DNA from 4 places in the Virgibacillus kekensis genome. Region 1 is predicted to be linked to each of the others. Evidence: riboswitches for the same ligand, from Rfam matches in the RefSeq annotation. Region 1 holds a riboswitch; each other region holds the start of a gene.
What was found. A riboswitch is a leader RNA that binds a small molecule or an ion and turns the genes downstream of it on or off. The one in region 1 is predicted to bind cyclic di-GMP.
Positions count from the first base shown of each region.

Region 2: linked by a shared signal. The riboswitch ahead of ACFO3D_RS07035 (RHS repeat-associated core domain-containing protein) and the one ahead of ACFO3D_RS00490 (prepilin-type N-terminal cleavage/methylation domain-containing protein) in region 1 are both predicted to bind cyclic di-GMP.
Region 3: linked by a shared signal. The riboswitch ahead of ACFO3D_RS04900 (anti-repressor SinI family protein) and the one ahead of ACFO3D_RS00490 (prepilin-type N-terminal cleavage/methylation domain-containing protein) in region 1 are both predicted to bind cyclic di-GMP.
Region 4: linked by a shared signal. The riboswitch ahead of ACFO3D_RS06995 (putative bifunctional diguanylate cyclase/phosphodiesterase) and the one ahead of ACFO3D_RS00490 (prepilin-type N-terminal cleavage/methylation domain-containing protein) in region 1 are both predicted to bind cyclic di-GMP.

Region 1 is NZ_JBHSFU010000001.1:96,156-103,838, forward strand. It holds gene ACFO3D_RS00460 (DRTGG domain-containing protein) at 1-523, opposite strand, end outside; gene ACFO3D_RS00465 (hypothetical protein) at 602-823, opposite strand; gene ACFO3D_RS00470 (hypothetical protein) at 903-1,436, opposite strand; gene ACFO3D_RS00475 (hypothetical protein) at 1,429-1,968, opposite strand; gene pilM (type IV pilus biogenesis protein PilM) at 1,984-2,892, opposite strand; gene ACFO3D_RS00485 (prepilin peptidase) at 2,905-3,657, opposite strand; gene ACFO3D_RS00490 (prepilin-type N-terminal cleavage/methylation domain-containing protein) at 3,734-4,102, opposite strand; cyclic di-GMP riboswitch class II at 4,119-4,202, opposite strand; gene ACFO3D_RS00495 (type II secretion system F family protein) at 4,246-5,445, opposite strand; gene ACFO3D_RS00500 (type IV pilus twitching motility protein PilT) at 5,449-6,489, opposite strand; gene ACFO3D_RS00505 (GspE/PulE family protein) at 6,502-7,683, opposite strand, start outside.
Region 2 is NZ_JBHSFU010000004.1:573,458-581,140, reverse strand. It holds gene ACFO3D_RS07050 (FIMAH domain-containing protein) at 1-2,902, shown strand, start outside; gene ACFO3D_RS07045 (FAD-dependent oxidoreductase) at 3,246-4,109, shown strand; partial or broken gene ACFO3D_RS07040 (Cof-type HAD-IIB family hydrolase) at 4,155-4,934, shown strand; cyclic di-GMP riboswitch class I at 5,294-5,378, shown strand; gene ACFO3D_RS07035 (RHS repeat-associated core domain-containing protein) at 5,474-7,683, shown strand, end outside.
Region 3 is NZ_JBHSFU010000004.1:94,171-101,853, forward strand. It holds gene ACFO3D_RS04860 (YigZ family protein) at 1-147, shown strand, start outside; gene nagB (glucosamine-6-phosphate deaminase) at 165-890, opposite strand; gene nagA (N-acetylglucosamine-6-phosphate deacetylase) at 895-2,061, opposite strand; gene ACFO3D_RS04875 (hypothetical protein) at 2,278-2,418, opposite strand; gene ACFO3D_RS04880 (VanZ family protein) at 2,517-3,035, opposite strand; gene ACFO3D_RS04885 (anti sigma factor C-terminal domain-containing protein) at 3,040-4,074, opposite strand; gene ACFO3D_RS04890 (RNA polymerase sigma factor) at 4,064-4,588, opposite strand; gene ACFO3D_RS04895 (helix-turn-helix domain-containing protein) at 4,826-5,158, opposite strand; gene ACFO3D_RS04900 (anti-repressor SinI family protein) at 5,242-5,379, opposite strand; cyclic di-GMP riboswitch class I at 5,405-5,489, opposite strand; gene ACFO3D_RS04905 (class D sortase) at 5,687-6,280, shown strand; gene ACFO3D_RS04910 (LCP family glycopolymer transferase) at 6,342-7,286, shown strand; gene ACFO3D_RS04915 (penicillin-binding transpeptidase domain-containing protein) at 7,385-7,683, shown strand, end outside.
Region 4 is NZ_JBHSFU010000004.1:554,976-562,658, forward strand. It holds gene ACFO3D_RS06980 (YveK family protein) at 1-611, opposite strand, end outside; gene ACFO3D_RS06985 (C40 family peptidase) at 867-1,874, shown strand; gene ACFO3D_RS06990 (aspartyl-phosphate phosphatase Spo0E family protein) at 2,098-2,262, shown strand; cyclic di-GMP riboswitch class I at 2,413-2,498, shown strand; gene ACFO3D_RS06995 (putative bifunctional diguanylate cyclase/phosphodiesterase) at 2,571-4,583, shown strand; gene ACFO3D_RS07000 (hypothetical protein) at 4,671-4,895, shown strand; gene ACFO3D_RS07005 (nuclease-related domain-containing protein) at 5,355-6,197, opposite strand; gene ACFO3D_RS07010 (S8 family serine peptidase) at 6,418-7,683, opposite strand, start outside.

The DNA.
Region 1 (7,683 bases):
TCATTGCTGCAACCGTAAAGGTATCATAGCTGGTCGACATGATTGGCAACTGTTTTTCATCTGCCAGCTGTTTAATCTCCTCGGAAGTATCAAAGCCACCTGTTATCAGGACAGCCGCACCCTCGTTTAGTGCTAGCTCATGGGCTTTTACACGGTTGCCCACGATAAGAAGCGACGCTGCTTCTGTATAACGCATCATCGCATCAAGCTGCATAGCGCCGATAACAAACTTGTTCAGTGTCTTATGAAGTCCTTCCCGTCCTCCAAGGACTTGTCCATCGACAATATTAATTACTTCAGCGTATGTCAGCCGTTCAAAGTTTTCTTTTTTCTTCCGCTCAATACGGATAGTCCCAACTCGTTCAATCGTGCTGACCAACCCTTGGTTTTCAGCATCCTTTATTGCACGGTACGCCGTTCCCTCACTTACATTGAGCGTTTTGGCAATTTGCCTGACAGAGATTTTATGACCAATCTCCAATGATATTATGTGCTGCAGAATCTGCTCGTGTTTCGTTGCCATACCGTTCACCGACTTTCAACTGTACTAGTCTTATTATGTACAGACTATTATACAGTTGATACAGCAAAACCTCAATATCTATGCCCTTTTTCGGACCCCTGTCCTATCCTGTTCCATAACTGGAGGTGGGGTCATACGCAAAAGTGTTGCAAAATTTGCTCCGACTACAAGCAAAAGGAACACCAACCATACACCCCAGAAAATCAATTCAGCCTGTGTTGCAGCCCCTGGAATCATTGGCCAGGCTGTATAGAGAAAAAATCCAGCTAAAAGTAAACGTAAAATTGCGTAATGACGCATGTCTATCCCTCCTCAAAATATCTTATGAGGAATCAGGTGAAATAAGAACTTTCTACGCTTCTGATACTAGAAAGAGCAGTTACTCTGTATAAAAAAATCTGAAAGTGAGTGTAAGACCAACATTTTTCTCTTTCTGCTGGATATTTATCGTCTCAATCTGGATTAGCCGATCAGCAGCACGAAGCCCTTCCATAAAACGATTGATATTCATAAGCGAACGTGATGAAGCATCCAGCAAATAAGTCACTTCCTGGAAAGTTGATTCCTTATTTTGCTGCTGTCCAGTAAGTTTGATCCCAGATTCTAAGTAGTCGATTGTCACATTAGCTGTCCCGGCAATTTTTTGTAGTTCCAGCAAGACATCGTCGGTTTTCTTATCAGCAGGTACTTTTGCGCGGACCTTTTTCACATTTTTATCTTCATTTTTTTCATTCACTTTAGTTGAAAGCCGCTCATACTGCTTTTTATATAATCCTAATTGTTTATCAAGTGAATTAACTTCAGTTTTCATTGGTGTTATAAACAGAAGGTATAATCCTAAATATAGAATAACCAACGCAATTATGACACCTGTAACCATGTACAAATTCTTTCTGGTGAATCCCTTAATCACGTTCGGCCAACTCCTTCCCCAACGCCTGCGTATCAGGCGTGACTGTCAGAGTCGCATGGTAGAATTCACCGGTTCTTACAACACTCGTTAACTGAATATCATTGATGTAAACCTGGTCCCCCATTGTACCGATATACTTAGCTATTTGTTCAAGTTCTGGAAATTTGGCCATCACTACAAGTTTCTTTTTTGAGGAATCATAGTTAATTAGTTGCCCGGGATTCTCCAGTAAACCAGTTACCTTTTTATAAAGGGTCAGGTTGTCTGGAAGAGCCGACTCCATGTCCGCAATATTTTTCTTAAGCTGATAAATATTTATTGCTTCTCTATCTGAATCCTGCTGGTTGATAAGCTTAGACTCTATCTCTGCCAATGCCAACTGTTTATTGTCAGTATCGGTTTGATATGTAACTTTCTGATAGAAAAAAATAGCAGTTAAGAGCACAAGGAAGATTATTAACAGGGCAACAGTAATAAGGTTAGTAGCAGTCTTTTTAGGTTGTTTTTCAAGGAAATTAATTTCTGTATTCATAACTACCACCCTTTTTTAATCAGGTTTTATTGACAGACCAAGAACATCGGTATATTTTTCTGCGAACTTTTCATGATTGAATGTATAAACGGGTAACGGAACAGTATCGATAAGTTGTTCTTTAGCCTCATTTAGGAAAGAGAAATCACCGGATAGCAACAACTGATTAATTCTGGATTCACCTTTTGTTATGGAGTACTGATAAAAATCGATGATCCTGTTAATTTCAATAAGATGCTCGCTGATAATCTGCATGGCATACTCTTCTGTCAGTTCCTCTTTACTAGTTTCTACCTTCATATATCGGGTAAAAATAGCTTTATGCTGCTGAAAGGCAGTTAGCACAAGGGAATCCTCATTCCAGTGAATTAGCAATACATGATTTTCCCCCGGCTGAACTGCATTTTTAAAATAATACCGGTAAACAGATAATGACGTAAGATCGGCGCCTGTTGGTTTCAATCCCGCATCCTCAAAAGACACTTCAAAGGCATGCAGTTTATCCTTTGGGTAAGCAAACAGCAATGCATCCCGACTTTCCCCGTTTGCCTCCAGAAACTCGGTAGCGATCGCTGGATTAGCAAATGGCAGATAAAAACTGTTGCCAAGCTGTGTTCTAATATACCCCGAAGACTCCTCCTGGGTCAGCGCAGAAGGGATTTGGACCTTTCTTATTACGACGGTATCATCCGGAATGGCAAAGTGGAGCTTTTTCCGTTTCCATTTGTGGGTTTGGACAAGATCCTCAATTATTTTATAGAAAGCAGATTTGTCCACAATTGTACCGTCCTTAATAGTACCAGCAGGTAGTGTAATCTCCCCATGCGATGTAATCCCCTCGGTTGAAGGGTTCTTACTATACGCGTATCTTAAGACCTTGTTTGTTATCACGATATTAACTCTGCCCTGATTTAAAAAGTTCATTGTGTCACCTGCCTAACTGAAATTAAAATACCAATCTATCAAAAAATCACCGTAAAAATATGTAATGATCGTACCAACAACTATGTAGGGACCAAAGGGGACCGGCTGTTTTCGGCTAATTATTTTTAATGAAAGCAATGCTATTCCAATAATGGCTCCAATCATACAAGAGAGAAAGAAGGCCAACAGAACTTCTTTTACTCCGAGAACCAGACCTATAACTCCAAATAGTTTCATATCTCCGCCGCCCATCCCGCCTCGGCTTATAAGAATAATAACTGCAATAACAAGAGCACCGGTTAAACATCCTGCTGCCGCTGACCACCATGGATCAAAGGGAACGATCACTCGCATAATGAGGAGTAACGGAAAGAAGAACAGCAAAACCTTATTAGGGATAAGCATATACTTTATATCTGTAACCAAAATAATTATTAGCATGGACATCAGGAGAATTGCGGTAACCAGCTCAGGATTGAATCCGATTTTAACATAACTTATTGCAAATAAAACGCCGGTTAATAGTTCGATTGCTGGGTATATGTATGAGATGCTCGCTTTACAGTGTCGGCATTTAGCCCCCTGGATTGCATAGGAGAGAAGCGGGATATTTTCATACCATGTAAGCTGATGTTTGCAGTTCAGACAAATTGATCTATCGTTTGCAAATGGAATATTTTTTGGAAGGCGTAATCCTACTACGTTGAAGAATGAGCCGAAAATCAGGCCCATGAGGAAGAAAAAGAATGTTAGAAGGGTTTCCATGGTTGTTGCTCCTTGATAAAAATATAGTAAATTTTAAGAAAACGCCCTGCAGCATTGAAGCAAGGCGTTGTTATCATTATTGAATGAATTCAAATTCCGCACTACCATTATCCAGAATAGTTACTTTTACTTTTTTTGATTCATCATAAGGTTTATCTGTACCTGGAACGTCTGGTATTTCTTCTAAATATCCTTCGTCGTGTAGTGTTTTTAAAGAATACTCATCGCTAGCAGATTCTACGCCACTAACATGAGCCAACCTAGCAGCATTCTCAAACAACTCAGCATTCGCCTGTTCTGCTTTTGTCTCTGAATCACTGATTACATTCCCTACCGCCGGTACCGCAATCGCCAAAATAATAGCAAGAATAGCAATCACAGCAAGTAGTTCCACCAGGGTAAAACCTTTTTCTTTTTTCACCAGCTTCTTTATACTTCTTAACATAAATACCGCTCCCTTATATGTATTCGGCCGGTTGCACTACTCACTCCCGTCTGCCAAAGTGCCCAAATAGAGGCAGACGTTCACCGTATCCTACTTTTTTCCTACTTTCATTATAATATATTCATAGATAGATATCTACAAGATTATTGAATATTTTCAAATAATGAAAACATCGGTATGACCACCGCGGTTATTATCCCACCTACTAGAACAGTCAGGATGATTATCATAAGCGGTTCAATCAATGTCTTAATCCGTGCTGACAACTGCTCAACTTCTTCTTCATAAAAATCAGCAGCTTTCTTTAACATCTGATCTAGCGTTCCTGTCTTTTCTCCAATTTGTATCATCTGGACAACCAGTGCTGGAAAAGCCCAGTGACCCATCATTGGCGTTGTCAGAGATTCGCCCTGCTCCAGAGAACGTCTGGACTTAATCAAAACTTCCCGGATAACACGGTTTCCCACAACTTTTTCAGTAATTTCTACTGATTGCAAAATTGGCACGGAACTGTTGGCAAGCGTGCTTAGCGTCTGTGTCATTCGGACAAGTGCACCCTTATGGACAAGAATACCGAGGAACGGAAACTTCATTCGAATTCTGTCTATCCGAAAAGCGAAAGCCTCTTTTTGGATAAGATACCTATAGATAGCTACACAAAGGATTCCAACGATAACCAACACCCACCAGAACGAACCGACCCATTCACTTAGATTAAGCACAAATTTTGTGTACGGCGGTATTTCTTCCCCAAAAGAATTAAACATACCAACAAATCTTGGCACAATATATACCAACAGAAAAATACTCAGTAACATTGTTACAATGCCTACCACTGACGGATACATCAAAGCCGAAACGATTCGTTGCTTATTCCGGTACTCTCGTTCGTAGTAGTCCGCCATCTCGCTTAGAATTTCATCCAGCTTACCGCTTGCCTCCCCTGCGCGTATCATATTGACAAGGAGCTCAGGAAACACTTTGGGGTGCCGCTTTGCTGCAGTTGACAAAGCCTGTCCTTGGTCGAGCTGTTTATCAATATCAACCAAAGCCTTTTTAAGCACTTTATTCTCTGTTTGCTTGATCATTGTTTTAGTGGAATCAGAAATTGAGATACCGGCATGGATTAATGTAGCATACTGCCTAAGGAAAATAACAAAGTCTTTCACCTTTACTTTTTGGGATAAATTAATGTCTTTGTTCCATGGTTTCGTTTCTGTCAGCTCTACAATAATCAAACCTTTTTGCTCCAGCTCATTTAGAGCTATCTGCCGGGTATCTGCATCAATTTTCCCTCTGATTTTTTGTCCAGCATTATTTCTTCCACTGTATTGGTAATTCATGTCCTACATGCCTCTTTCCTGCATGAAAGGTGACGCTGTTTCATACGTGATTATATCCTGTTGTAAGAGACGTTTCAAATCCATTTCCAACGTGTGCATTCCTTGTTCTTTAGATGTTTGCAGCACATTCTGGATTTGATAAAGCTTGTCATTGCGAATCAGATTTTTAACCGCATTCGTGTTCATTAAAATCTCAGTTGCTATATTGCGGCCTTTATTATGTTTAGTAATCAGTAATCGCTGGGAAACTACGGCTTTCAGTATTGTCGCCAACTGGATACGAATTTGAGTTTGCTGCGCCGGTGGAAACACATCAATTATGCGTTCAATCGTCGAGACTGCATCCGAAGTATGTAACGTACCAAGCACAAGGTGTCCAGTTTCAGCAGCGGTAATGGCAGTTGCTATCGTTTCTAGATCCCGCATTTCTCCCAACAAAATAACATCAGGGTCCTGACGCAAACTCCCCCGTAAGCCATCGGCAAAACTGGTTGTATCAAATCCAACCTCCCGCTGGTCGATGATAGAGTGCTGATGACTATGGATATATTCAATGGGATCTTCAAGTGTAATAATATGCCGGCGCATTGTCTTATTCATATAGTCAATCATCGAGGCAAGCGTTGTGCTCTTGCCGCTCCCGGTCGGTCCCGTAACCAAAACGAGTCCCTGTTGATAATTAACAATCTGCCTCGTAATGGCAGGTAAGTCTAAATCCTCCATTGAAGGAATTGTGGTAGGAACAATCCGGATTGCGAGCGATAATTCTCCGCGCTGATAAAATGTGTTTATCCTGAATCTGGACAACCCACTAATCCCATACGAGAAATCAAGCTCCCGATTTTTTTCAAGCTTACTCCAAAGCTGTTCAGGAATGATTTCCTTTACAATTTGTCTAGTGAAGTCAGGTGCAAGCTTTTCGCCTGGCTGTTCAATCAATTGACCATTAACCCTGAAGATGGGAGCTTTCCCGATTGTTAAATGCACATCCGACGCTTTTTGGTGAAATGCCTCCCTCAACCATTTATCAAATTGTTCTTTCATAGAAATCTCTCCTTACAGACTGATTGAGACCTGCATGATCTCCTCTATAGTTGTCAGACCTGCCCTCACCTTCTCAAGCCCATCCTCCATAAGAAATGCCATACCTTGTTCTTCGGCATAATCCCTGATTTCTTTTAATGGCCTATTATTCAGCAACATACTTCGGATTGTTTCATCAATCACAAGTACTTCATGAACTGCCAGTCGGCTACGGTATCCACGCTGATGGCAGCTGCTGCATCCTTCACCAAAATATATAAATTCAGGCTCCACGCCATTCCGCGCAAAAATTTCTTTCTCCATTTCAGTTGGTTCCCGTTTCTCCCTACAGTCCATGCAGATTTTCCGGACGAGCCGCTGTGCCACTATTCCGTTCAATGCCGAGACAGCCAGATAAGGCTCTATTCCCATATCAAACAAACGTGGCACTGTATCAATTGCACTGTTGGTATGCAGGGTACTGAAAACAAGATGGCCGGTAAGTGATGCACGAATAGCAATTTCAGCAGTTTCCTGATCACGGATTTCCCCAACCATTATGATATTGGGGTCCTGTCGCAAAATCGATCGAAGACCATTCGCAAACGTAAGTCCAACTGAGCTATTCACCTGTACCTGGTTGATACCGTCTAGCTGAAATTCAACCGGGTCTTCAACCGTAATAATATTGTCTGCTTCCTTATTCAAAAAGTTCAGTGATGCATAAAGTGTGGAGGTTTTCCCAGAACCGGTCGGCCCTGTAAGTAGGACAAGCCCAGACGGCTGTGAGATCAGCTGCCGATACTTCTTATGGTTTTCCTGAGAAAAATTCAATTCGCTTAGTTGCATCAATGCATTATTTAAGTCAAGGATTCGAATGACGACTTTTTCACCATGAATTGTTGGAAGTGAGGAAATCCTCAGGTCCACCGGGGTTCCTGCTATAGCTGTCTTAATCCGGCCATCCTGCGGTAATCGTGTCTGTGTGATATTCATATCGGCGAGAATTTTTATTCGGGCAACCAAAGAATTCTGCATATGCTTGGTAACAGTGTTTTCCGTCTGCAGACGGCCGTCAATCCGGTATCGTACGATTATATTGGATTCCTGTGGATCGATATGTATATCACTGGCACGCAGCTGCACTCCTGTATTCAGGAGTTGATCCAGCAATCGTATAACCGGTGCCTCGTCATCTGCAGTTCCATTGCTGTA
Region 2 (7,683 bases), on a different contig from region 1:
AAATTCTGGTGATGGAACGATACCAGATTGGGACATGTACCCAGCCTCACCCCGGGATGGAACATCGATTTCTCTTAGTGAAGAACAGGTCTATGATGGGCATCAAAGTGTAAAGATAACAGATGAGACATCCGGAGCATCGGTTGGCTTATACAGTCAGGCCGTAGAGATAGATTCAAATAGAGTCTATACACTATCGGGGAAAGCTTATATCAATTCAGGAAGTATTAGTCTCTACATGAAGTATTATGATGGCGCTGGAAAAGAAGTAGGCAGTTATCGAGCGGGTTATGAGAAACCAGCGAATGAATGGATAGATATCACTACTGAAGCAAAAGCTCCTGCAGATGCAGTGTCAGCTAAAATTTTCTTATATGCTGGTGTGGCAGGAACAAGTTCAGTTTATTATGATGACTTTAAATTAACTGTTAAAAAACAACTGAACCTGCCTTTTGAATATGGTGATCCTATTAACATGGGTCCTGCTGCTTTGGCGGCAAAGACACAAGGTGCAGCAATCGGTGACAAAGAAGTTTACTATGCTACGAACGGTTCCCCAGCAACGTTCTATGCTGCTGATGCCAAAACTGGAGAAAAGATTTTTTCTCAGGCATTGCCGGGTAGCGATGTAGTATGGGGAATGACAGTTGGATCCGACGGTAATGTTTATTTTTCTGGGACCTATGATGGTATATTATATCGGTACCTGGTTGATGAACAAAGAATTGAGCAAATAGGGAAAAACCCATCCGATGATTGGGTCTGGGAATTAGAGTCTGCTGAAGATGGTAAAATCTATGGGGCAACCTATCCGAATGCTAAAGTGTTCCAGTACGATATAGAAACAGATGAATTCACAGACCTGGGAACCTTCCATGAGGGACAAAAATATGCAAGAGGGCTGGGTGTGACTGAGAAAAATGTTTATGTAGGAATCGGCACGACAGCATATTTATATCAAATGAACCGTGAAACAGGGGAAAAGAAAGAGGTTGAATTACCTATTACCGGCACACAAACGTCAGTTTCGAACATTTGGGAGTATGGCGGAAAGCTGTTTGTTGCCTATGGAACATCTCTTCTAACTATAGATGCTTCAACTGGTGAATTATTAAACGAAATGAACTGGGAAGATGAACATACGTACGACGGCTTGATTTCATCTCCTTCTCCTTATGACGAAAGTATTGTATATTTTAGAGACAAACGTACAAGCGAGTTATGGACGTATGATTTAGATACTGATGAAGCAAAGCCCGTGGAACCGCGCATAAAGTTGCCTGCTTCATCGTCGAAAGCAATGGAATGGACTACGAACGAAGATGGAACAAAAGTTCTTTCGATTCTGCACCATCAAATCGAATACTCAGTTTATAATCCACAGACAAATAAAGTTGAAATAAGCTATCCAGAAGTCGAAAAGCAAGGGCTAAACATTCAAAGTTTAGAAATAGGCCAAGATGACAACGTATATATGGGGGGATACCAAGGATCAATGGGAGTGTTCGATACCTCTAAGGAAGAATATATCGTACGTGAACGAGATCCACATCAAATTGAAGGAATTGGTTTCCTCAATGGAGATGTATATATGGGGACTTACGGGGGTGCCCGCATCTACAAATACGATACGGACCTTCCATATCAATATTCCGACGGTGGTGAGGGCGATAACCCTGAAATGGTATACGATATCGGGGACGAACAGAGCAGACCTTTCACCTTTGCATCAGGTGATAACAAACTATTTGTTGGAACGATTTCAGACTACGGGAAGCTTGGCGGTTCTTTAACCATATATGACTCCAAAACCGATGAATGGAACAGTATGCGTAACATCATCCAGAATCAAAGTATTATTGGACTGGCATATCAAGAAGGAATTGTATATGGTGGTTCCACTATTACAGGTGGATTAGGAATCGATCCAACAGCGACGGAAGCAAAAATGTTTGCCTATGATACAAATAACAAGGAAAGTAAAGTATTTGAATTAAATGTAGATGGACTAGAAACCCCTGAAATGATTGGAGAACTATCCATTGGTCCCGATAAAAACCTATGGGGAACCGCCTGGGGCTATGATAAGGAAGGGATTGCTAATACAGTAATCTTTGCAATGGATCCAGCTACAAAGGAAATTATCAAAAGTACGGAGCTATATTCAGGTGTCCACAGAGGAAGTTCATGGCGCCCATTCTTCATGCGATGGGATGACCAAGGATTACTCTATACGACAGCAGGACGTAAGCTAACCGTAATAGATCCGGAAACCATGATGACTAAACAAATAATTGGAGATACAGTTAACTTAATGGATCTGGACAGTGAAGGGAACATCTACTACGCCAATGGAGAGAATTTATATAAAATGCCTGTTCCATTAGAGGATGCATCCATTACAACAGAAGATCAAACACTTCTCCAAGGTGAAACAACTAACCTGGATCTATCAGTCACACTTGCAAACGGAAATACCGTTAACCTAGATGGTGCAGACGTTGAATGGATAAACAGTTCTCCACAAGTTGCGACTGTTGATGATGGTAAAATTACAGCTATAAATGCAGGAAGTACTGAGATAGAGACAAAAGTCTCCTATAATGGTGAGGAAATTACTTCGAATAAAATTACCATAAACGTCATAGTCAGTCCATCATCATTAGCTGCTCAAGTAAAAGAACTTGAAACAACACAGCAGATTGAACATTCATTGTCTCAACAGCTTGTGAATCGACTTGAGCAAGCGAAGCATCATTATAAGAAAGGCAATACAGATCAGGCTATTAAGCATTTAAATGATTACCTGAAGCACCTTGAGAATAGTGATACTGAAGAAGACTTAAAAACTATTCTTGAAAATAATGCAGAGTCTATTAAAGATTCTTTTTTAAAAGACTAGCTAGGAAGATTTCTGATAAGAGAGTAAGCAATTTTATATTGCTTGCTCTTTTATTATGCAACTACCGCCAATTAGTTATACGCAATCGTTATCGCCTTAGCATCATTGCAAAAGTGGATTCTAGCAGAGAGTATTGATAATGTAAAAATCTATTAACTTAATGAAGACACGAAAGAATGGGAACTGATTGACGACGTCTATGTAGAGGGTGTTGTAACTGATGAAGAAACGCACTTCAGTATCTACACAAACCTTACCAACCGAGAAAGAACAAAGATGAAAAATACGAGAAAGAAATTGTTGAACAGGCCAGCACTTCTGGTGATGACCTGGGCAATAAAGTATGGTTATTGTCGGTGGCGGAGTGATTGGACTTGAGATCGCATGTATCTTCAACAGTTTGGATACCAAAGTCGAGGTCGTCGAAATGGCTGACCGTATTTTGGCCAATGAAGATCCTGATGCATCGGAATATCTTTCACGTGAGCTTGGCAAAAAGGGAATCACGTTCCATACCAGCGCCAAGATAACTGAATTTGCTGCTTCTGAAAATGGCCGTACACTTGTGACAATGGAAAAAAACGGCGAAAATGAAACACTGGAAACGGACAGCGTTCTTGTCGCTGTTGGAAGGACCCCTAATCTGACTGGCATCGAGGACCTACCTGTTGATTTCGACGGTCGCTTTGTCAAAGTCGATGGCAATATGCGTACTTCACTCGAAGGCGTGTACGCTGTGGGTGATTTGATCGGTGGGTTTCAGCTGGCACATGCAGCGAGTGATGAAGGACTTAAAGCTGTCGACCACATTTTGGGTAAAACAGTTAATAAAGAAGCAATTATCCCACGTGGTGTTTACACGTTCCCTGAGATTGCCAGTGTCGGAATCACCGAGGAACAGGCAAAACAACAGGGGTATCGCGTGAAAACAAAGAAAGTGGATATCGCGGCAAATGGTAAAGCAATCGCGGCTGGCGAAACAAGTGGTTTTATGAAAATCATCGCCGAAGAAAAATACGGTGAAATACTTGGTGTCGTTATGGTTGGTTCTCATGTAACGGAAATGATCAGCCAAGCGACAGCCTTCATGCACCTGGAAGGAACCGTTGAAGAAATTGAAAGCATGGTATTCCCACATCCAACTGTATCAGAATCATTATTTGAGGCAGGAAGTGCTTGGATGGAAAAAGGAATACATTTTAATTAATAAGGTTGGCCATCATGTTGACGTGATGGCCAATTGGAGGAAACTATGAACAAAAAGCTTATTTTCTTTGATATTGACGGGACATTGCTTGATGACGAAAAAAAGCTTCCTGACTCTACGAGGGAGGCAGTTGCCAGGCTTAAAGAAGAGGGACACATAGTCGCGATTGCAACCGGGCGTTCTCCTTTCACCTTTCGAACTCTCATGGAGGAGCTGGGCATTGATACTTATGTCAGCCTGAACGGACAATACGTAGTCCACCAGGGTAAGGCAGTTTATCAGAATCCACTGTTAACGGAAGTGCTCGAACAGCTTGAAGCGTATGCTGCCGAACGAGGCCATCCCCTTGTGTATGTAAACCAGGACGACTGGTATGCGAATGTCACGAACGATGACCGGATGAAAGTGGCGATTGAGTCACTGCGGGTTGATGTACCTGTATAATACGCCCCTGAGTTTTACAAAGATGGCGGCACGGTCTACCAAGTTCTGCTCTTTTCCCCAGATGATGACCGGGAATATGGCGAGCGGTTCAAACAGCTAGATTTTATTCGCTGGCATGAAAACTCCGTCGATGTTCTTCCATCTGGAGGGTCCAAAGCTGCAGGGATTGAGAGAATGGTTGCTTATTTAGGCCTATCCAATAATGATGTTTATGCTTTCGGCGATGGGTTGAATGATATTAAAATGCTTCGTGCAGTAAAGAATAGTGTGGCCATGGGAAACGCGCCTGATATAGTTAAACACGCGGCCAAAATGGTGACCAAAGACGTTCACGACGATGGGTTGTTGTACGGGCTGAAGATGATTGGATTGGTGAAATAAAAGAGACTTGTTGGGTCTCTTTTTTTTTATGGTGATTGTGGTAGTAGCCAAAAAGTTCCTATTGAAACTTGGTATTTAAATGTAGAACATCTACCGTGTCTCTTATTAGGTTATCAAAACTAATAATTTACATAGAGGGATTAAACTTTTATCTGGCCTATTTTCATGCACACCCGTAGCACTAATTTAGTAAGAAAAAATATCCACTATATATCTAGGTAAAAAGACTTAAAAACAGCAAAATATGGATATAAAATAGTCCGAAAGGTTAACTTTTTCATAGAATTACCGATGAATAATTAAGTGCAATATTTTGAAAAAGGCATCTATGGGTCATTTTACATACATAAACCAACTAATATTTATTCGGGCAAAATCGTCGAAAGGCGATGACGCAAAGCTACGGGTCTAATACCTTTTGGTAATGACCGCCGGGTTGCTAGAAAGATTAGCGGGGCTTTGCATGCATGCAAGGTCTTTTTGGTTTTCTCATCAAAATATATTGCAAATCAAATAGACGATAGAAACGGGGGAACAAGATGAAAGAAGCATTAATGAAAATATTAAACATTATTTTAGTCCTGACACTTTTGTTTAGTTCAGTATTAATCCCTGTGGAAAGTTCAGCACAGGCTCTGAGAGCATCCATGCAAAAGAGCTTTATGGATCCGCAGTCCATATTGGATTTGCTGCCAACGAATCAGGCAGCATCACCTGGGGCTCCTAAGCCAGCGGAAAGTATAATGCCTACAATGCCGAAACCGTTGGAGAAAAAACCTATGCCCAAAGGTCCAGTCAGTAATGAAGCAGGCACCCAAAAGCCTGAGCCATTACAAAACCGTCCGGACAATGTCAATATTGCCACGGGAGAATTAGCGATGGACTTAACGGATCTAAATATACCTGGTATTGGGTTTAACTTTAAGCTGAAGCGAACCTATTCAAGTGATAATAATAAGATAGGTGCTTTTGGCCGTGGATGGACGTTTAACTTTAATTCTCAATTAAGAATATATGAGAACTATAATATGTCCGAGACTCGCAGTGATGGTAACATCCTAAACTATCAATTTGTGAAAAAAGATCCGGATGCTTACGTGACCAGTTATGATGACGATAAGTTGATCAACTATGAGCTGGATGCAGGGGAATTTAAAGAAGCTAAAAATGGTGATCAATTAAAGCGTATTAGTAAGGAAGAGTATGTCGTAACGGGAACGCACGGGACGAAAATAACATATAAAGGATACTTCGCTCCGTGGCGAGCTGAAGAAAATCCAGGTGATTATGACTTTAGTATCGGCAAAATGATCACCCGAAAAGATCAGTACGGTAATACAATGCGATATCAGTATGATAAAAAAGGGCGACTCGATAAGGTAATTGATACGGTTGGTAGAACAATTGATTTCTCATGGAATGGAGATGTTATCTCTAAGGTCACTGATTCCACAGGGGAAAGTATAGATTACGGTTATGATAGCCAAGACCGATTAACCACCGTTACTTTCCATGATGGTCGTACGACTGAGTATCAATACTCGGGTAACAGAATCACGGGTATATTGAATGGGGCAAATGAAAAGGTTGGTTACCAGTATACTAATGGACGGGTAACCCAAATAACCAATCCAGATGACAGTGTTGCCTACAAATTAAGCTATAAAGAAAATGATTCGGGCGATGTAACTGAAACTAAGTTGATGAATGCAGCAAACGATAGCTGGATTTTTAAGATTACTGATCAAAAAATCGAAACGGAGATAAATCCTTTCGGCCAAAAAACTTCATATAAATATGAGAATGATTTACTGTCCGAAAAGATTTCACCTGAAGGTACACTGTCTTTTACATACAATAATGAAAATAATAAAACATCACAGCTGCTTCCTGATGGGACGAAAACTTCTTATAGCTATCATCCGAAGTGGGATATTCCAGAGTTAATTACAGACAACCGGGGTAATCGAACGTCTTTTTCGGTAAATGATGAGACTGGAAATGTGGATCAAAAAATTGAAAATGGTGTTTTATCCAAATACACCTACGATGAAGAGGGACGGATTCAAACTGTTGAAGATGCCAACAAAAAGAAAATGGTATTTTCATATAAAAACGGGAATCTGTCACAAATTAAAAACGGTGAGAATGAAATAACAGATTATGAGTTTGATAATCTCGGAAGGCTGGAAAAAAAGGTGCTTCCATCAGGGAAAACTATTAATTTTTCTTATGATAAAGAGGGAAGACTTCTTTCTAAAAAGGTCGGGGATCAAACTTTATATCAGTATCGCTATGATAATGCTGGGCGCCTGAAAAAAATCATTGATCCATTAAAGAATGAGGAAATTTATGATTATGATAAAAATGGTAACCTGGATTACTTCAAAGATTCACTTGACAGGGTATTCAAATATGATTACTATCCGACAGGGCAGCTGAAAAAGAGTGTTAGTCCAGCCGGGGCAACATCTTTTACGTATGATAAAATCGGCCGCGTTCATACATTGAAATCTAAAATCGGCACTACCAGCTATACCTATAATAAGTACGGCGTTGACACGGTGGACAGCCCTTATGGATTTTTTGACTACGATTATGACAACCAGGGGCGGATTGAAACCGTAACCGATAGTCTAAATCGGACTACAACGTACCAGTACTACGCTAATGATCGGTTAAAAGCAGTTAAAGACTCCGCGGATCGGGTGCACAAGTATACCTATTACGATAATGGCAGATTAAAAAC
Region 3 (7,683 bases), on a different contig from region 1:
ATTAATTACCTGGACAAGGTAGAATTTCTCGTCTACGCCCGGGATGGTGAAGAGGAAGATTTCCGTAGCTGGATCACAGATCTTACCAGTGACCAGGCAGAATTCGATAACAAAGGGACCGCTTATATCGAACTAGATGTGGAATAATACAACTGGGCGCTGTCCTACAACGTGGACAGTGCCCCCTCATCTGCTATCAGCACCACATTCTCATGTTTTTGCAAGATGGATCCCGGAAACTCTTCCGTAACGGTGCCATTTATCAGACGATTTACAGCCTCCGCTTTTTTCTCCCCTGATACGAGCAGCATTATTTTTTTACATTCCATAATCGTCCCAATCCCCATTGTAATTGCTTTCTCGGGCACTTCATCCAAAGAACTGAAAAAACGAGCATTGGCCTTTCTTGTAGTCATATCCAAATCAACTATATGTGTTTTGCTGTCGAAAGCAGTACCAGGCTCATTGAACCCGATATGTCCGTTCAGACCCAATCCTAATACCTGGAGATCAATATTGCCTGCATCACGGATCAACTGCTCATACTGGTGGCATTCTTTTTCCAGATCAGTTGCATTTCCGTGCGGGAGGTATGTCTGGTTTCCTGGAACGTCAATGTGGTTGAACAGTTTCTCCTGCATATAAAAACGATAGCTGTTCGAATGGCTTCCTGGAAGACCGACATACTCATCCAGATTGAATGTTTTCGCCTGCTGAAAAGATACCTCACCCCGCCGAAAAGCATTGATCAGCTGCTGATAAAGGCCCTCTGGTGTTGACCCTGTCGCAAGACCCAAAACCGGGTTTTTTTGCCCTTTTATCTGGTCAATAATTATTTGACATGCCTTTTCACTTAAACCCTGATAATCTTTAACCTTGATAATTTCCATTTAACTATACCTCCTGATGTGCAATGATGCCCCGACAGAAAGTATATTTGATGGTTAAATTATTGTCCACAAGTAAAAGATCCGCATCCTTTCCTTCTGCAATACTTCCTTTTCGCCCAAATATACCCAGTTGTCTGGCAGGGTTTTCTGATGCCATTTCAATAATATTGTCGATGGTAACACCATCCAGTTGCATCATTTGTTTCGCTCCATTGACCAATTGAAGAATACTACCCGCAAGCGTCCCATCGTTCAAAACTGCCCGATCTTCGGTTACCTTCACTGCCTGTCCACCCAGCTCATAATCACCCGCCTGCAGACATTTTGCCCGCATAGCGTCGGTAATCAGGATCAGCCGCTCGCTTCCGATGTTTTGATAAATCAAATCGAGCATCTGTGGTGAAACGTGAATACCATCGGCAATCAATTCCGCCCGAAGTTCCTTCAGCTTAAATGCAGCCCCAACAACCCCAATATCACGGTGATGGATTCCTGACATCGCGTTGCAGAGATGAGTCACCTGGCGCACACCGTGAGAAACGGCCTGTTGCATCCCCTCAAATCCAGTACCCGTATGTCCTGCAGATACATTTACACCGGTTTGATGCAAATATTTTGTAAAACTACCATCTGCATCATGCTCAGGTGCCATAGTGATCGTTCTGATTTTATTATCGGATAACTCCTGCCACTTTTTAAAGAGATTTATATCCGGTTTTTGGATATATTCCGCAGGCTGTGCGCCTTTTTTACTCTTTTCTATAAACGGTCCTTCCAGATGTATACCGATCACTTCAGCCTGTCCTGGCCGAGATGTATATCCAGCAACATTCTTAAGCGCCTTTTCAATATTCTCAGGAGATTGGGTAATGGTCGTCGCCAGGAAGCCAGTTGTACCTTCTGCAGGTAAGGCTTTAGCCATCGTCGAAAGGGCTTCTGGAGTTCCATCCATTACATCGGCTCCAGCCGCTCCATGAATATGTCCATCAATAAATCCCGGAATCAGATGAAGCCCATTGGCATCAATCACCTCAGCATCCGGCGGAATCGGACTGTTATGGTCCGTGTACAATTTAGTTATCTTACCATCGCTGATTAATACCGAACCATTCAAAGTTCCCTCATTTTCAGTATGTACTCTAGCATTTTTTATATATAAATCCTTCACCATTATGCCTCAACCCTTTTTATTTTCTTCTATTTAACGGTAGCATACCAGCACCCCCCTGTCTAGAAAGCGTTAACTGGTAAAAATGCCGGCGACTCTGTAAGGTGGAACCTCATTCCGTTAAAAGGGATGAAATGGGGGAAAAAAGGTGTGGGACGGAATGAGGTTCCGAGAAATAAAAAAACTGCATCCCTTAATAGAGACGCAGATTCATATATATTAGTTTGCTATAGGTTTATTTCCTCTAGTTAGTTCGGTTACCAAGGCTTTAATAACTTCTTCAGACGACTGAAATTTATCTTTCTCGGTTTCCTCAATCATCTTCTTAAGCATATCTTTATAACGTTCTTGCTCAACCATTTTCATACCGCCTTTTTTGAAAATATTAAAAACATCATATCACATGTTAGGGAAAGATGGTGTCGAATTATGTCGCTTCGGAAATTTATTAGGATTTTTTATAGCTTTCGATTTCTGTTCTGCTTTGTGACTGCCCATCGTTGAAAAACCGTCAGACATATTACAGCCAGTAAAGCACCAAAACTATCAAGTATAACATCCCCAAAATATGGTGTGCGGTTTGCCGTAAAGGACTGATGAAATTCATCAAGCCCGGCATAGGCCACGGTAAGAACAAAGCCTATCGCTGACTTTTTCCATAAACGTGTCATACCCATTTTATGCAGAGCAAGGTAAAACAGACACATCAGCACAAAAAACACCCCGACATGCGCACCCTTACGGACAAAAAATTCAATAAAACCTTCAATCCCAAGAACTGCAACACTGACCTCTGAGTGATGGTAGGTAAAATTAATCCAATCAAACCACGGCGTCAGAAATGATAAATCAAATGTATTGGACAAAAACGGCTTCATATTCTGTTCCTGATACGGTGTCGCCGACGAATAGTAAATGATTCCCATCCAGGCAATCGGCAGCAGCCAATATCCGTATTTTAATAAAATTGCTTTCATGCTATCACGCTTCCCAATTCCATACCTCAATTCCATTTAATCTAAACTGGTGAAACTCTTCTTTGCGGAGCAGCTTCTCCACCTCACGGATAGGACCTGTCACAGTAGCTCCAAATACTTTTATACCGTTCTCCTGGATATATTCCAGCCGTTTTCTGTCTATATCGGAAGCGTAATAGCCTCCTTCATTAACCATCCAATTAATATTCTCATAGAACTGATCAACTGAACGCTCTATAGTTTGCATACTCAGCGGACTTATCCATGAAGACGGCCGATTATTTTCATCATACCTTGTAGCCGGATTAAGAATTAGCGTTGAAGCAAAGGTGAATTGGCCAGCCTGGGAGTATGGCACTTCCACTTCAGTAATTTCCCCACCATACACAGGCATATTCAGGACGCTTATATTATAATTATCAAGCTCCTTGAGCAATGCTTTCGGAGACATTGCCTTCTTGATAGAAAACTGTACTTGAATTACATTACCCCCATCGATTTTTTCCAGCTGGGAACGAACAGGCTCACTTGCATTCGGCTTTACATATGTTTCACCTCTACCGAGCAACTCGTTTGGAATAACAAATCCTTTGAGGCCGCTTTGATTTAAATATTTCTCATCAAGCTGCAGGGAATAATCTAATTCACCAAACAGTTGTTTCTCCGCTGAAACTTCTCCAATAACCACATCCCAATCACCGATTTCCCGGTATAATTTCAAGGTTGTCGACTGTGTCAGCAGTGGATTGATTTCTGCATCACTACCCCCACTAGCATTATTCACTTCAACCCCGGGATAGTGAGTCTCTATCACGGTAGAAACAAGTCTGTCGAAGCCCGCCTGCTTGTTAAAATCATAAAAAATGCTTACCGGGATCGTGTAGGCGATATAAACCAACAATATAAGCAGGAGCGTCTTGATTACAGTTAATGTAATGGATAAGCGGGTGCGCCATACAAGTTTCTTAGCACTCTTTTGATCCAATTCTTCCTGCCCACTTTCATTCCAGTCGCCTAATACATTTTTATCATCGTCCATCAATAGACCTCCCTCTTAAAAGCTCATCGTAATAACGGAATTTTTTCCTTGCCCTGTGCAGCGTAGTCTTCACCTGGCTATCACTTAAACCCGTCGTCGACACGATTTCTTTATATGTAAATTCCTGTATCTCCCGTAAATACAACACTGTTCGCATTCGTTCAGGCAATCTGTCCAATACGCTCTCGATATGCTCCTGTCTTGATTTGTTTTCCAGACTTTCATCCGGGTTACCTATATCACTGTTCTGCGTGCTTTCTGTCTTTATCCTTTCAACCATACGTTTTTCCGATTTCGATTTTCGGCTTGTATCAATATAAAGATTTCTCGCCACCTTAAAAAGCCATGCTTTTGGCTCTTTAACATATTGTACATTTAAGGAAATCATCGCCCTGTAGAATGTTTCCTGCAGCAATTCCTCGGCAACTTGTTTATTGCGGCTCATTTGCAATAAATATCGGTACAGCGGGAGTTGATATTCTTCAAATAAGTCGGCAAAAATCTTCTTTTCCAATCAACTCCTCCCCCCTCTATTACAACAACGAAACAGCAATGAACTTTGTTACATTTTTTTAAAAAGATTATTTCCGGAAGATAATTGCTTAAGATGTAAATGGATAAATCTATGAAACTTGCCGAGCAGTGAAATATATTTACACAACCGTGGAAAGCGAAATGTATTTCGATTTAGTCCACTTACCGCTAATTTTTTAACCACACAAAAAAACCGCAAGCTTATGGCTCACGGCTTTTAGTTTTCCTGTTTATTACGCCACTTGTTGAACTCCAGATACTCTTTAAACTGTTCTTTGGAAACACCTGAACTCATTGCTTCCTGAACAATCTCCAACCATTCCCCATCCAACTTTTCTTCTATATCGTTCTCATTATTTTTTTGAATAATGTCATTTACGGATACTCCCAGTACAGAACTAATTTTCTCGATAAACTGGATCGATGGATTTGTCTGAAGGTTTCGTTCTATAGAGCTTAGATATGATTTCGCCACTCCTGCCCGCTCAGCGAGTTCAGATATGGACATTTTTCTTTCTTTACGTATTTGCTTTATTTTTTCACCGATCAAGCCATACACCTTCTTTCAGATTAAATTATACCACAAAAAGGCGTATAGTTCTATATAAAGCACATTATTTTTACATTATTCTTTCACTTTTTTTCATCTTTCTCCAGAAACAACCGTATGTCCTCAACTGTCAGTCCAATTGCTTTCGCCTCTTTCATTAAAAATACCCACTCTAAATCCAGATCGTTACCAAGCTCGACTTTTCGTTCAGCACTCTGCATGTTTCCCCGTCCCCCATTTTAATTCCCAGGTAATCCAGCCGCCATAGCAACAATGCGTTAGACCTGTGACTTTGCGCCCTTATCTTTCAATAAGTTTGCTCTTTTCTGAGGATCCATGTTTTTCTTAGGACTACTATACTATAAAACTTCAATTTTGTGGGTGTCTTGTTTTGTCAAATGCAAACTAGTTTTGTAATTATCAGAAAACATTTTGGCGATATAGGGCTTTTGTTCTATAGATGTATTGATTTGTTCCTAAAAATAACCTATATTCTAATTAGATTACTTTTTCTGGAGGCGGATGTGGATGAAAGGTGTCGCTATATTACTCACGATTGCCGGGATTATTTTTATCGGAATTGGCGGCTACCAACTGTTTAAAACCGATCATTCGCAAAATAAAAGCCTGGAAGAAGCAAAAATCCGGCTGGCAGATCAAAAAAGTGAAACATCTTCCTCCCTCCAATCGTCTCATATGTTGGAGCCTTTTCTGCCGGACGAGGGTGAATCAGTTGGAATTCTGCATATTCCGAGGCTGAACGCCGAACTCCCTATCATTGAAGGAACTGATCCGGAAGAACTGGCGAAAGGGGTTGGCCATTATGCAGGGACGGCTTATCCGCTTGAAAAAAATCAGGTAGTTTTATCTGGACACCGCGATACCGTATTCCGCCGAATGGGGGAACTGAAACTCGGCGATACGTTGACAGTCAGAATGCCATATGGGGACTTTACCTATCAAATTACCGATACCGAAATTGTCAATGCTGATGACCGAACCGTAATTAAGTCAACTGCACCTGACGAGGTTCTCACCCTGACAACCTGCTATCCTTTTTCGTATATCGGTAACGCACCTGACCGTTACATCATTACCGCCCTCCCGGTCATAAATGAGTGATGGACGATAATGGCGGGGTCAGCTATAATTATAGTAATGGAAACAGCAGAGGAGAATAATAGTGGATTCAAGAACAGAAAAAAGACAGCACAAGAAGAAAAGAAAATGGCCATACTGGGTTGTTGGAATAATTGCAGCATTAGTACTAGCGATCGGCAGCTATATTTATTTTATATATGATCAGGTTGGCGATACAGTCGCCGTGATGCATGAACCGCTTCCCGGTGATGACAGTGAAGAGCGACAGAAAGAGCTTAACAGTATCTTCAGTGAAAATAAATCTATTAATATACTTTTACTTGGTGTTGATGAGCGTAAAAACGATAAAGGCCGTTCAGATACGATGGTTTTGATGTCACTTAACCCGAAAACCAACTCCATGAAAATGTTGAGTATTCCGCGTGATACGTATGTGAATATTCCAGGTGAAGGAATGGACAAAATTAACCACGCATATGCATTTGGCGATGTGAGCCTTACAGTAAAGACTGTTGAACAGATGCTTGATTTACCAATCCATTTCTACTCAAAAGTTAACATGGAAGGATTCAAGCAAGGTGTCGACGCACTGGGTGGAGTTACCGTTAAAAATGACCAGGCATTCACCCAGGGCGGTGAGCGTTTCCCTGCCGGTGAAATTAACCTGAATGGTGAGGAAGCTCTGAAGTACACGCGGATGCGGAAAAACGATCCGCGCGGAGATTTGGGACGGAATGAACGGCAGCGTGAAGTTATCAAAGCTGCGGTAGCAGAAGCAGCCAGCTTTTCGAGCATCACCAAGGTCACCGATATTCTGGATGTACTTGGTGGTAATGTGAAGACAAACATGACAATGGAGCAGATGCAGACATTGTTCACTGATTACCGTCAGACCCGTAACAATATTGAGACGATGGAAATCAGCGGGAGCGGCGATATGATCAACCGTGGCTGGTACTATATCGTACCTGATGAAGAAATGAATAGAATTAAAAGTGAGCTAAAGAATCATATGAACGCAGAATAAGTCATCTCCGGATGGCTTATCTTTTTACCTATACATGTTTTTGCATTAGGAAAATGATATTATTAAAGAGAATAAAGGATACATTTAAGGGGGTCACTATGAAGAAAATAATTGCATTGATTTCTGTTCTATTGCTTGTTGTGATTACAGCCTGTGCCGAGGATGAAGTAACTCCACAGGAACGGTTTGATCAGTATGTAAAACATTGGAACAAAAAAGAATTCAGCGAAATGTACAAAATGGTCACCACCAATTCAGAGAAAGAATATCCGACAGAAGAATTCGTTGACCGCTATAAAAATATATACGGAGACTTAAATGTTGAAAATCTTAAGGTGACATATAAGAAATTATCGGCAGAAGATATAGAAACCGCTATGGAAAAAGGGACGGCACA
Region 4 (7,683 bases), on a different contig from region 1:
TTAATCGTGTTATCAAGATATTCGATTAGGAATGCAATCCCCACGCCTGCCATGGCACCTACTACTATAGCAATAGCAATGTTCAGTGGTGGGTTCGGGCTGACTGGTGATGGATTCGCGTCCAATTCTGCTTCTGACAGAATATGTACGTTGTCCACGTTCAACAGTTCCGGAATCTCCTGTTGGAAAGTGTTGACCGTGGAATTGGCAATATCCACAGCAAGTGCCGAGTCAGGATCGGTGACTGTTACTGTTACAACCTGCGAGTTTTCAGCACTGGAAACGGCGATTTTATTACTGAGCTGACCAGCTGTATAACTGAGATCCAACTCGTCCACTACCTGCTCCAATATCCTAGGACTTTTAATAATTACATTATAAGTATTAATAAGTTCCACGTTCGTCCTGATATCATTTACACTGTACTGGGTTGCGGTATCCTGTGGCTGCTGATTAACCACAAACATTGAGCTTACTTCATATTTAGGCGTTAATATGAAGTAACTAACAACTGCCGCGATAACTGCCGCAATAACTATTAAACTAATAATCATTAGCAGGCGCTTCTTAATCACCTCAAATATTTCCTTGAGGGAAATCGTTTCTTCCATATAGGCTTACCTCCAATTTTCTGGGTAATGATCCATGCTGTATGTATGCTATATTATTTATTTCGACATCATAACCGAAATTATAACACATATAAAGGAAATGTATTAGCTTTTTTTGAAAATTTAATAGACAGAATACCCCTATATATTACACCAATATTACAATCATTACATTTCCATTATTCACCTATTCAGGGATACTTGTCCATGCTATACTCAGTTCATATTAAGTTTAAGGGGAGAACACGAGAAAATATGAATAAGAAAATTTTTATGTCCGTAACAGCAAGTGCAGTCATCGCATCAGCTTTTGTAGGTACCGAACAAGCAGAAGCAGCCTCCTATAAAGTAAAGAGTGGAGACTCATTATGGGGAATCGCTCAACAATATAACACTAGTATATCGCAGCTTAAATCTATTAATGGCCTATCGGGCAATATCATATATCCAAACCAAGTTATCGAAACATCATCAAACTCTAATTCTACTACTACATCATCTAACACATCGAACGGAGCCACCTATACAGTTGTCAGCGGTGACACGCTAAGCGAAATAGCCCGCAATCACAACATTTCACTTTCCCAATTAAAGAATTGGAACAACTTGAATTCACATTTAATCTATCCAGGAGATAAATTAACAGTTTCCAAGAGTGGATCTTCAAGCTACAGTGCACCTAAGCAACAAGTAGCATCATCAAGTGTTTATACTGTACGCGCAGGGGATACTCTATCCGGAATTGGTTCACGCCACGGGGTTAGCGTTTCAGACCTTAAGCGTTGGAATGGATTGAGTGGAGATCTAATTATCGTTGGACAGAAATTGAATGTTGGAGGATCTTCTTCTAACGTATTTTCAGGTTCAACTGGCGGAAGCTCACAAACGTCCAATGTAGACTATAACGTTAGCAAACTTGTAAGTTCAGCTAAAAGTGTAGTTGGTGTTAACTATGCATGGGGTGGCGACTCTCCAGCAGGATTTGACTGCAGTGGGTTCATCTTCTGGGCATACAACCAGGCAGGTATGGATCTGCACCGTACTTCAGCAGCTGGATATTACACCAAATCATTCAGCGTGAGCAACCCGCAAGTAGGTGACCTTGTATTCTTCGAAGGTACTTACAAAGCAGGAATCTCACATATGGGTATCTATGTAGGAAACAACAAGTTCATCCACGCATCATCTGATGGCGTGCAAATGACCAGTCTAAGCAACTCATACTGGAGCAAACACTTTGCAGGGTACAAGCGTTTCCACTAAAATAAGATTACGAGATAGCATCCGGTGGCAGCCGGGTGCTTTTTTGTGTTGTTAGTAGGCATATACCCAGGGTGTTGGAATGTTAAACATGGTGAGTGAAATTTTTTTGTTTATTTATTGTTTTATTGTCGTTAATTTTATTGACTAATATAGTATTATAGGACTATAATACAGTAATATTTTACCATTATATAGCTAAATAAGCTAAGGAGAAAGAGTGAGTATGCAGGATAAAAACGTGCTTAATTTGCAGGAAGTCATTTATATGAAAAGAAAGAAACTGGTTAAGACAGCCGACAAGCATGGGATTGCGAGTAAAGACACATTGAAGTGCAGTCAGGAACTGGACAAACTTATAGTAGAGTATCAGAAGTATTTGGCAAACTAGATTAACATCGCCCTTTAAAGTGAACCTCTTGAGGTTCACTTTTTTATTGAGAAGGCGTTGGGTTGTTATGTGTTCCGCGCCTTAGAAGTTTCACCTATTTAAAATTTCATTACTTATTGCCGATAATACATTTATAGTGAAAAATAACTAGAACGATAATGGCAAACTTATCGAAAGGTAAGGACGCAAAGCAAAGGACCTAATGCATTTTATGCAATGGTAGCCCTGCTGCCGGAGAAGACGCCCTAGGGGTGAACCTTATTTTCTTTGGTTCACCCTTTTTTATAAAAAAAGAAAGGTGACGCACAATGATAAAATTTCATATCAGGCAAATCCCTGCCCACGTTTGGGTAATCAGTATTTTATTATTATCCCTCTCGCTCTATTTTGAATTATTTTCCAATACTCCGCGGACGGGGACTTTTTGGGTGATTAATTTAATTTCCGTGACCCTGTTCTCCTATCATTTAGGATTGGTAGGCGGAATCGCTGTACTCTTATTAATATTAGGCGTACGAATCGGTGTAGATTTTCAAACCTTTTCTTCCCTCAGCACTACTTATATCATCCGGGCACTGATCGTTAACTCTATTGGATTTATCACATCAATTTCGATTGGCTATCTAGCAGGGAAACTCCGATCCAAAGAGAGGAAAATCAGGGAAATTTTCAGTAATAATGACATCACCTTCTGGACACGAGATTTGATTACTGGAAAAGTTACGGTTTCGGAAGGGAATGCCGAGGTTTATGGGGTTTCTCGCAAAGAATTCGAAAAAAAACCAGATCTTTGGAAAGAGCAAATCCATCCAGAGGATTTACCAATCCTATTGAACGCAATTGACAAACAAATGACAGGGGAAAAGACTTCTATTGTTTACCGAATTCACCGTGCGGATGGAGAAATCCGGTGGGTCGAGGACCGTGGTACACCGGTGTTTAATAAAAAAGGCGTCCTCACTAAGATTGACGGCGTTATATTTGATGTGACTACATCCAAAATTGCTAAAGATCAAATGAATAAAATGGCATATCGTGATTCGCTAACTGACCTTCCAAACCGAAACTGGTTTCAGAACTACTTACAAACTGCTTTGGAAAAGCATTCAACTTTAGCGGTAATGTTTATTGACTTTGATAATTTTAAGCGAATTAATGATACATTTGGTCACCGTGCAGGGGATTTCCTACTGCGGCAGATTGCTAACCGTCTACAGTCGTGTCTACGTGAGGGGGATATTGTATCTAGACTTGGTGGCGATGAATTTCTTGTTCTAGTAGAGAATGCAGAGGTTAATGAGGTTATTGAAATTGCTGAGCGTATCATCCGTGAAATGAATGATCCGTATACGGTGGAAGGGACAGAAATTCTTGCAACGCCAAGTATCGGTATAAGTCTTGCTCCGGAGAGTGGTAATGATGCAGAAAGTCTGATTGAAATGGCAGATTTCGCTATGTATCTTGCTAAAAAACGCGGTAAAAACAATTATCAATTTTACAATGATGAACTGAATAAGCAAATGAAACGCAGGACACTGCTGGAGACGCGACTACATAAAGCGATTGAGAACGAGGAGCTGGAAGTGTACTATCAGCCACAAATAAGATTAAATACCGGTTGCCTTGCCGGTGCCGAAGCACTGTTGCGCTGGGAGTGTGATTTAGGAAAAATCTCCCCTGAAGAATTTATTCCGATTGCCGAGGATAATGGCCTAATTATCCCAATTGGTGAGTGGGTACTGCGGGAGGCTTGTAAGCATTTGAAACGTTTTAACAAGAATGGAATGAATGGGTTCCCTATTTCCGTAAATCTTTCGACTAAACAGCTGATGCACCCGACTATTGTCGACCGGATTAAGGAAATATTGTTTGAGGAAGATGTTAAACCCCAAATGATCACTCTTGAAATTACGGAATCAGCTCTTCTTTTCTATGAAGATGCCAAGCAAAACATCACCGAATTACGTTGTCTTGGCGTAGGAATTTCTCTGGATGACTTTGGGGTCGGATTCTCTTCCTTAAGTATGATTAAAAATATAGAAGTGGACGAGTTGAAAATTGACAAATCATTTTTAAATGATGCTCTAGAGAATAAGCGTGTTCGTTCATTGTTAGAGACTATCATCCAAATTGGAAAAAATCTAGAAGCCAAAGTCGTAATAGAGGGTGTAGAAACTGCAGTGGAAATGGAATTCCTGATGAAACAACAAGTGTATGGTCAAGGGTATTTTTACAGCCGGCCCCTTACCGTGGGAAAATTTGAGCAGTGGTATAATGCCTTTTACAGGAAAGAAAAGGAAAATAGACTCATTGAAAAATGAGTTAATAGTATGGTTTAATATATTCAACTAAGGGAATCAGCACTTTAACGAACAGTGGTGAATTGTACAGAGAGAGTGAGGGGCCCTATGAAACATATTTTAAAAGTTGCAGAAGAGTATGATTTGAACCTGATTGAAATGTCCATTCTGGTTGAGTTGGACGAGAAATACCCTCGTACAGTCGAAATTGAGGAAGTATCCAGCAATCCGAAAATTGAAAGGAACATTGTTAACCTAGTCGATAAAGGCCTTGTTGAAAAACGCTGGCACAAATACAGGGTAAAGAAAGAAAACCTATATGAGAAAGTATAGTATTAAAGGACATGCAGCCTTGGCTGGATGTTTTTTGTTTTGAGGAGGGGTTGATTGACTGTTTGGCTTGCTCGCTCGACTTTGGGGTATGCTCGCTCGACTTCGGAGTGCGGTCGCTCGACTTTGGGGTGTGTCCGCTTGACTTTGAGCTGTTCTCGCTCGACTTCAGAGCGCGGTCGCTCGACTTTGAAGCGTGCTCGCTCGACTTCAGAGTGCGGTCGCTCGACTTTGAAGCGTGCTCGCTCGACTTCAGAGTGCGGTCGCTCGACTTCGAAGCGTGCTTGCTCGACTTCAGAGTGCGGTCGCTCGACTTTGGGGTATGCTCGCTCGGCCTGAAGGCGTTATCGCACTCTATCTTCTTATCCACACTCTTTTATTATGAATATACTTCAATCCACTTTTTAACAGCAACCTGGTGGCAGTATTTCGAGACTTAAGTTGTAAATGCGCATGCATTCTCTATTCGTCATATAGGGTTTTCACCAATAATAGATAATCCGATAATGCACTGAGGTGAGCTGTTTTTGAGTAGTTATCACATTTATCGCAATGCCAGCTTCCATATATCCGCTCCATTCCCAGCTTTCCACACTCAGGACAAAACACTCCAGGCATTAGATCAGTGGGCTTTATATTGTATTGCTTGATACTATTCTTATCAAATGTGCCACAGAGATTAAGAATATGGTTTCCTATTTTTCTGTGTGATAGCTTGCGATATCCTTCCTGTTTCAGTTGCTGTTCTTTTTCCAAAATCATTGATGGGACTCGAGCTCCGTGAGCTACTATTTTGCTGAGGGATTCGGTGTCTCCTATAACCTTTATTACGGTGGATGGCTCGCTTATTGCGATTAAGCAGAAAATAGGGATATTAGTGAGGTGCTGCTGCGAAAGCAAATTTTGGAGGTGGAACCTTTGATTTTCCACCTGGGTGATCGGGTACTCGTAACCTGATTCCATTTTCCCGTCACTGCGGGTAAGTTGTTTGAGAATAGTATCAAACGTTATCGTTCCACTATAGTTTTTAGCATCTACGAGATAAATTGCGTGCTCGGCAATAATCGCTGAGTCGATTTGAAAGTTTTTTCCGTTGACCTTAAGATAGACATCTTGAAGAATGGTATATTGATTAGCCAGGTATTCGAGATGGTAATCAACCTTTAACTCGCCGGTATACCCTTTTTGCATTATGGCGGCATCACTTTTTATATTCTGCCAGTCATGGAATTGTGGGGAAAGTCGTGGAATAGCTGCATCAAGTTTCTCTAGAGGCAGTGGTTTCCTCCTTTTCTTGATTATCATGGCATATGTCTCCTCATTCCGTTTGGAGCTATCTTATCTTATTTATTTGGAATTGGAAAAAGAACAAAATAGCATACTCCTCCCCCTAGTCATCATCAAAATAGGATTATCCTCCAGGGAAAATTAGAGAACACCACTCTCCTTCTCTCAGAAAAACTAATTTTATTATTTTTGATAGAGCAATAAAAATGGACCAGCACAAAAGCTGGCCCATTTTTCGTTAAAATAACCCCGTTATCCAATTGACGATTGATACAAACACTTCAGCAATTGATTCAATGAGTTTACCGAAGAACCCTTTTTCTTCCTCTTTCTCTTTGTCCGAGGATTGGGTCTCTTCTTTTGGTTTATCCTTTACGGATGATGCTTCAACAGATTCCTTTTTCTCAGTCTTTTCCTCACCTACAGGATTTTCTTTTTCAGGTTTGGGCTTAACTGGGCTAGGTATTGTTACAACCATCCCACCTTCTGAAGGCTGTTCAGCTATGTGATTCTCTTCCTTCTTGTTTAGCGGTTGGTCTTCTATATCAGACCGCACTTCTGTTTCTTGTTCATTTGTTGGTTTCTCAGTAGACTCCTGGTTCACTACTGGCTGCTCTGCTTTCACGTTTTCCTCAGGTTGCTCATCATTCTGCTCTGGCTTCTGTTCTTCTTTTTCCATTTCCTTTTCAGATATCACCACTTCGACCGGCAATGTCTTTACCTTATGCGTAACACCTCTTGACTGGTTACCAAAACGGTCCTCAGAGCGAAAAGTTAACTCATACTCGGTATTAGGTTCCAATCCCTTAACTGCATATCCGGGTATTGATTCTTCCGTAAATTCCGTAACCAGCTCACCATTCAAATACATATAAAGTTTTGTAAAGTCTTTATCCACCGGGTTCTTCCAGCTTACGAAGAATGATGTCGTAGTCTTTTCAAACTTAACGTTGGTGACTTCCTCGGGGGCAATTAGGTCAGGAAAGTAATTCACAAACCCGTGTCCATACAAATTGTCTCTACCTGACATGCCGAGATCCTGCGTATAGTTAGCTAAGTCCGCCCTGAGTTCGGCAGCACTCTTTTTAGGAAACCTTTCCTTCAGTAGTGCTAGGATTCCAGCTACATGCGGTGATGCCTGGGAGGTCCCATCGGCAATTCCATATCCCCCATCAAGATAGGTACTGATGATATTCATACCCGGAGCCGAGAATTCCACTTCCGGACCAGTTGACGAGAACGGTGTGATATTGAAGGTCTCATCCACCGCCGAGACTCCGATTACATTCTCATATTTGGCGGGAAACATGACTGGAGTACCTTTCCCACCGTTACCGGTTGCGCTAACAATCAGGATTCCTGCGTTGTATGCTTTATTGATGATATCCTCAAATGTCTGACTGTTGAAATCAGTACCCAACGACAGGTTGATAATATCTATGTTGTGCTGGATGGACCAATCAATTGCCTCAATCAGGTCATCTAACGTTCCTTCCCCATTACT